2 regions of the Exiguobacterium sp. LL15 genome follow, and region 2 is predicted to be linked to the other one. Evidence: a T-box and tRNA genes for the amino acid it is inferred to sense, from the RefSeq annotation. Region 2 holds a T-box; the other holds one or more tRNA genes.
The links. The T-box of region 2 lies ahead of alaS (alanine--tRNA ligase). A T-box ahead of a tRNA ligase gene usually reads a tRNA of that ligase, here a tRNA-Ala.
Positions count from the first base shown of each region.

Region 1: it encodes a tRNA-Ala, which carries the amino acid that the T-box ahead of alaS (alanine--tRNA ligase) is inferred to sense. The anticodon was not compared.

Region 1 is NZ_JANFNX010000001.1:9,269-12,697, forward strand. It holds gene NOM72_RS00065 (redox-sensing transcriptional repressor Rex) at 1-194, shown strand, start outside; gene NOM72_RS00070 (twin-arginine translocase TatA/TatE family subunit) at 194-394, shown strand; gene tatC (twin-arginine translocase subunit TatC) at 402-1,181, shown strand; tRNA gene NOM72_RS00080 (tRNA-Ala) at 1,286-1,361, shown strand; gene NOM72_RS00085 (S8 family serine peptidase) at 1,582-3,429, shown strand, end outside.
Region 2 is NZ_JANFNX010000001.1:741,867-745,295, forward strand. It holds gene recD2 (SF1B family DNA helicase RecD2) at 1-1,882, shown strand, start outside; T-box leader at 1,925-2,135, shown strand; gene alaS (alanine--tRNA ligase) at 2,193-3,429, shown strand, end outside.

The sequences.
Region 1 (3,429 bases), 730 kb from region 2:
CATCCCAGTTCGCGCAGTCAGTAGCGGATGAGTTAGTCGAGTATGGTGTGACGGGCATCCTGAACTTTACGCCCGCGCGGTTGAACGTGCCAGCGAGCGTCCGGGTCCATCACATCGATTTATCGATCGAGTTGCAGTCGTTAGTTTATTTCATGAAGCATTATTCGCAATCAGCTGAAGGAGTGAAATCATAATGGAAAACCTTATCCCGTCAACTATAGCATTCATCGGACCAGGTAGCTTAGCACTAATCGGTGTCGTCGCATTAATCATCTTCGGACCGAAGAAGTTACCTGAACTTGGTCGTGCTGCGGGTCAGACATTGAAAGAGTTCAAGAGCGCAACGAACGGTATCATGGACGACGATAAAAAGGATGAACCGAAAGAGAAGTGATTGAATCATGGCGATTGATCAAGAACAAAGCGTGACGTCGCATCTGGACGAACTGCGTAAACGGATCGTCTGGTCGCTTATCATCGTCGTCGTCCTGTTCGCTGTTGCATTTCCGCTCGTCCGACCGCTCGTTCGCTTCTTGCAAGCGGACTTAAAAGAGCTCGGTATCGGTTTGAATGCCTTCAACGTCGCAGATCCTTTAATGTTGTATTTGAATCTTGCGTTCATCATCGCAATCGTGCTGGCATCGCCGTTCTGGATGTATCAACTCTGGGCATTCGTCCGCCCTGGTCTGTATGATAAGGAGCAAAAAGCGACATTGACGTATATTCCGGTCATCTTCTTTCTATTTTTGGCTGGTGTAGCCTTCTCATACTTTTGGTTGTTACCTTTCTTATTAAAAGTTTCGACTGAACTAGGGAAGGAACTCGGAATCGAACAAGTCATCGGAGTTGAGAACTACTTCAGTTTCTTAATCCGATTAACGATTCCGTTCGGTCTTCTTTTCCAATTGCCGGTCGTGACGATGTTTCTGACACGTCTTGGTCTCGTGACGCCAATTTTCATGCGAAAGAATCGGAAATATGCGTACTTTGCGCTGTTCGTCGTTGCGGCATTGATCGCACCGCCGGACGTGACGTCACACTTGATGATCTCGGTCCCATTGTTCGTTCTCTATGAAATCAGCATCTTGATTTCTGCGCGGACGTACAAAAAGGTCTTGGTCCTCGAGCAACAGGCAGAGCTTGAACGACAGGCGGATTTGATGCGTGAATTGAATAAATGAATCGTGAATTCCTTCCGATAATTTTGGAAGGGATTCTTTTTTATGAAAGCGTTATTTTTATATTGATAAAGCAGTTAGCGATGCGTATACTAAAGTTAATTCATGGGGGCTTAGCTCAGCTGGGAGAGCGTTTGGCTGGCAGCCAAAAGGTCGTCGGTTCGATCCCGATAGTCTCCACCATATTCGTACACTTCAAACTCTTGAGCATTCAAGAGTTTTTTGTTGTTTTCAAAATATGGAAATGCAATATAAAGTGTCAATAAAAACAAATAATTATATAAAACAGACAGAACTGAATTGTTTATTTCCATCTATTTCATTAAACTAAATATACAGAATTTTCGTTTAACTGTTTTGTTGGTAACATCATTATAGTTTTTTAGAAAAGGGGAAAAGAAGTATGAAGAAGGAAATCGCACTCTTGGCAGCTGTCTTGATGACATCTTCCAACTTGGTCAGTGCTCAAGGAGCACTGTCCTCGCAAGATAAGGCAAGCGGTCAAAAGCCGCACGCCCTCTCACTTAAGAAAACAGGACAGGAGAAGGTGTATAAGCAGTCTGACAAGGTCCGTGTCGTCATCGAGATGGAGCAGAAGCCGGCGATTCAAATTGCGCAGGCACAAAACAAGCGGTATAGCACATTGAGCAATGCCGAAAAAGAGTCGATTAAAGATCGCCTCGTAAGTGTCCAAAAATCAGTCAAGTCAGCGATCGCTAAAAAATCGATTCCCGTTACATATAAGGAAAGCTTCACGACCGTCATTAACGGATTCAGTGGTGAAGTCAAGTTCGGCGACATCGAAGACATCAAACAACTCGACGGAGTCAAGAGCGTACATATCGCCCATGAATACGCGCGACCGAAAGCCGATAAAGGTGCAAAACCAGATATGTTATATAGCAAAGATATGGTTAATGCAAAAGAAACATGGCAGGACTACGGCTTCAAAGGGGAAGGGACAATTGTAGCGGTCATCGATACGGGGATTGATCCGTCGCATAAAGATATGGTGTTGAGCCCAGAGACGAAGATTGATTTGACTTCTTCGAAGGTCGAGAGTGCTAAAGAAACAAAAGGACTAAAAGGTAAGTATTTCACGGAAAAAGTTCCATACGGCTATAACTACGCTGATCACGATAGCGAAATCCGTGATTTAGGTGCAGGTGCATCGATGCACGGAATGCACGTAGCGGGTACGGTCGGTGCTAATGGAGACGAAGCGAACGGTGGTATCAAAGGGGTCGCACCGGAAACACAACTCCTCGCGATGAAAGTATTCGGAAATGATCCAGGCATGCCATCGACATTCAGTGATATCTACATCAAAGCGATTGATGATGCGATCGCCCTCGGAGCGGATGTCATCAACATGAGTCTCGGTTCGACGGCATCATTCGTCAACGCAGATGATCCAGAGCAACGGGCGATCGTCAACGCGATGAACAACGGGATCTTATGTGCGATCTCTGCTGGAAACTCGGCATTCACAGGACATGGTGCAGGCAATCCGTATACAGCGAATCCTGACATCGGTGTTGTAGGATCTCCAGGGTTGATCAGCCAAGCGCTACAAGTCGCATCGCTAGAGAATACGAAATTAACGCTTGAAGGTATGGCACTGACGATTGACGGACAGGATGCTGGGTATTTGGCGTACCAAAAACAGGACTCGCCGAATCCGATTAAGGTATTCAACAAGGAGAAGCAAGACGTCATTTATGTCGGCGATGGTCAAGCATCGAACTATCAAGGAAAAGATGTCAAAGGAAAAGTTGTCTTTGTTGTGCGTAACGGCAGTTTCAATTACGGTATGATTCAAGCAGAAGCTGAGAAACAAGGAGCAGCCGGTGTCATCGTTCGTGGACGAGTCGATCATGGGGATTATGTCAGCATGGCACTTAACAATCCGACGATTCCGATGGTGACGCTCAGCATCGCGGATGGGAATGATCTTGAAGAAAAAGCGAAAGCAGGAAAAGCAATTGCTGTCACGTTCGATGGAAAAGCGGTCTCAGCAGATAACCCAGTAGCGGGCGAGATGTCTGATTTCACGTCATGGGGTGTCACACCAAATCTTGATTTCAAACCTGAAATCACGGCACCGGGTGGAAAAATCTACTCGACGCTCAATGATAACGAATATGGCGTCATGAGTGGAACATCGATGGCAGCACCACACGTCGCCGGAGGAACGGCACTTGTCATGCAACGAATCGCGAAGGATTTCAAAGTCGATGGTGCGACACGC
Region 2 (3,429 bases):
AGAGGCAGTGGATCTCATTTTGAAAGATGAACGGGTACTGAATCAGGTGCCTGGGTTAAAACAAAAACAAGCTGACATCATCTTGAGTCGACTCGCCACCTTATACGGTGTCGATCAGTTGATGCTGTTCTTAGCACCATTTGATGTTACGCCGAAGCTAGCGGCAAAGATTTATGCTGCTTACGAAGGGGACGCCATGGCGCGAATACGAGAGAATCCATATTCCTTGATGTATGAAGTGAATGGGATTGGTTTTAAGACAGCCGATCATATCGCATCACATCTCGGACTCGTCGGATTACACCCGGAGCGCGTCGCTGCTTCGATCATGCACATATTAGAACAAGAAGCAGGAGAGGGACATGCCTTTGCGACAGTCGACTCGCTATTGCAGCGAGCACCCCGTTTGCTTGGTGAAGACCCGGGTGAACGGCTAGAACAAGCGATTGAACTGTTGCTCGCTGAAGATAAGGTCAAGCTCGAAGAAGGCTGTTTGTATTTACCGACGATCTTTTATGCCGAAGTCCGAGCGGCGAAGGAACTGGCGCGCGTCATGGCGAACGGTGCCGAACAGGAAGTCGATGTCGCGACGATCCTTGAAGCAATCGGGCATCTCGAAGAACAGTTTGGCATGGAATATGCGGCGCAACAGCGAGAAGCGATCGAGTTAGCGGTCAAAGCACCGCTGATGGTCCTGACCGGTGGACCCGGTACCGGTAAGACGACTGTTATCAAGGGAATTTTACATGCCCTGCAAGAAATTCATGATTGGCCGCTTGAGAAGAGTCGCGTCAAGACGGGAGATGTTTATCCGTACGTCCTTGTTGCACCGACCGGACGCGCCGCTAAACGTTTGTCGGAAGCAACGGACGTCCCAGCGATGACGATTCATCGTCTGTTGAAGTATGACGGAACGAATTTCCAATTAAATGAAGATCAGCCGATCACGGGGAAAGTACTGATCATCGATGAGTCGTCGATGATTGATATCTACTTGTTATCGAGTCTGCTCCGTGCTGTGCCGAACGGTATGAAAATCTTGTTCGTCGGTGACCGGGATCAATTACCATCCGTTGGTCCAGGGCAAGTGCTGGCAGACTTGATGGATACGGAAGGGATTCCCGTCGTTCGTTTGAACGTCGTCCATCGCCAAGCGGAAGATTCTTCGATTTTACGGCTCGCGCATGATTTGAAGAACCGGACGACGTCAGCTGATTTGTTATCACCACTTGCGGATCGTCGCTTTTACACCGCGTCTCCGCAAGAGACGTTACGCGGCATCTCAGCCTTCGCGGAAAAAGCACTCGCAAAAGGGTATTCGAAATTCGATGTTCAGGTTCTGGCACCGACTTACCGTGGTCAGGTGGGAATCGACGAACTGAATGTCGCCTTGCAACGCGTCTACAATCCGGAGGAACCGAAAAAACGCGAAGTCAAACAAGGCACCCGGATTTACCGGACCGGGGACAAGATTCTTCAGCTCGTCAACAATGCGGAAGAGAACGTCTACAACGGAGATATCGGCGAAATCGTCAATATTTTCTTCGCCAAAGAAAACGTCGACAAGGTGGATAAGATCATCGCCCGCTTCGACCAGACGGAAGTCGAGTACAACCGGAGTGATTGGGATCAATTCACGCATGCCTACGCGATTACGATTCACAAGGCACAAGGGTCCGAGTTCCCGATCGTCTTGATGCCGGTCTATTTCACGGGGGCATTCAAACATTCTCGAAACTTGATTTATACGGCGGTCACCCGTGCGAAGTCGAGTTTATTATTGTTCGGCGACCCACGAGCGTTTCATAAAGCGTCGCAAGAAGAGGAGCCGCGGCGCCGAACACGATTGATTGAACGACTCGGTGGGGTGACAAAGACTTGACGGATGCTGTACGATAGGTAATAATCACGATAGATGAATGGACGTAACACGTTGATGGAAGATAAGTAAAAGGAAAACTCGAGTCCAGAGAGAAGTGAATCTGCTGCAATCACTTTCTCGAGTCCCTTTGAAGCTCCTTCCGGAGTCGGGTGTAAACACCTGCGGGTCATCCCCGTTATCAGATGTTCGAGGTAAGCAATGGATTGCTTACGAACGAGGGTGGTACCACGGAAGCGATGCTTTCGTCCCTTTTCAGGGATGAAGGCATCGCTTTTTTGCGTCCAAATAAAACCAATGGGGGTAACTGTTCATGAAAGCTTTAAAACCATTAACGGGTGCACAAATCCGTCAGATGTATCTTGATTTCTTCCAAAGCAAAGGGCATGCGATCGAACCGAGTGCTTCACTCGTACCGGTCGAGGATCCATCGCTCTTGTGGATCAACTCAGGGGTTGCGACACTCAAGAAGTATTTCGATGGTCGTGTCATTCCTGATAATCCACGTATCGTCAACGCACAAAAATCAATCCGGACGAATGATATCGAAAACGTCGGGAAAACAGCACGTCACCATACGTTTTTCGAGATGCTCGGAAACTTCTCTGTCGGTGATTACTTCCGTGAAGATGCAATCAAATGGGGCTGGGAACTCTTGACGAGTGATGACTGGTACGGTCTTGACCCGGAACGTCTCTCGGTCACGATTCACCCGGAAGATGACGCAGCGCGTCAAATCTGGCTTGAACTCGGTGTACCGGCTGAGCGGATCATTCCACTTGAAGATAACTTCTGGGAAATCGGTGAAGGTCCATCTGGTCCGAACACGGAAATCTTCTTCGACCGTGGACCTGCTTTTGGAGACGATCCGAACGATTCAGAACTCTACCCAGGTGGCGAAAACGAACGCTATCTCGAGATTTGGAATATCGTCTTCAGTCAGTATAACCACGATGGACACGGCAACTACACGGAACTTCCGCGTAAAAACATCGATACAGGAATGGGACTTGAGCGGATGGCATGTGTCATGCAGGACGTGCCGACGAACTTCGATACGGATCTGTTCATGCCGATCATTCATAAGACTGAAGAAATCAGCGGTAAAATCTACCGTGATGATTCGAAACTCGATGTAGCATTCAAGGTCATCGCAGACCACATCCGTACTGTGTCATTCGCAATCGGTGACGGTGCGCTTCCTTCGAATGAAGGTCGTGGATATGTCCTTCGTCGTTTACTACGCCGTGCGGTTCGTTATGCGAAGATGCTTGGAATCGAACGTCCGTTCATGTATGAACTCGTCGATACGGTCGGGAATGTCATGGTCGACTTCTACCCACAAGTTCCAGAAAAAGCAGACTTCATCAAACGTGTCATCAAAAACGAAGAAGAACGTTTCCACGAGACACTTCATGACGGTCTTGCAATCTTGAACACGGTCGCTCAGACGGCTAAATCAAACGGTGAGCACGTCATCAGTGGCGAAGATGCGTTCCGTCTGTATGACACGTATGGTTTCCCACTCGAATTGACAGTCGAGTATGCGG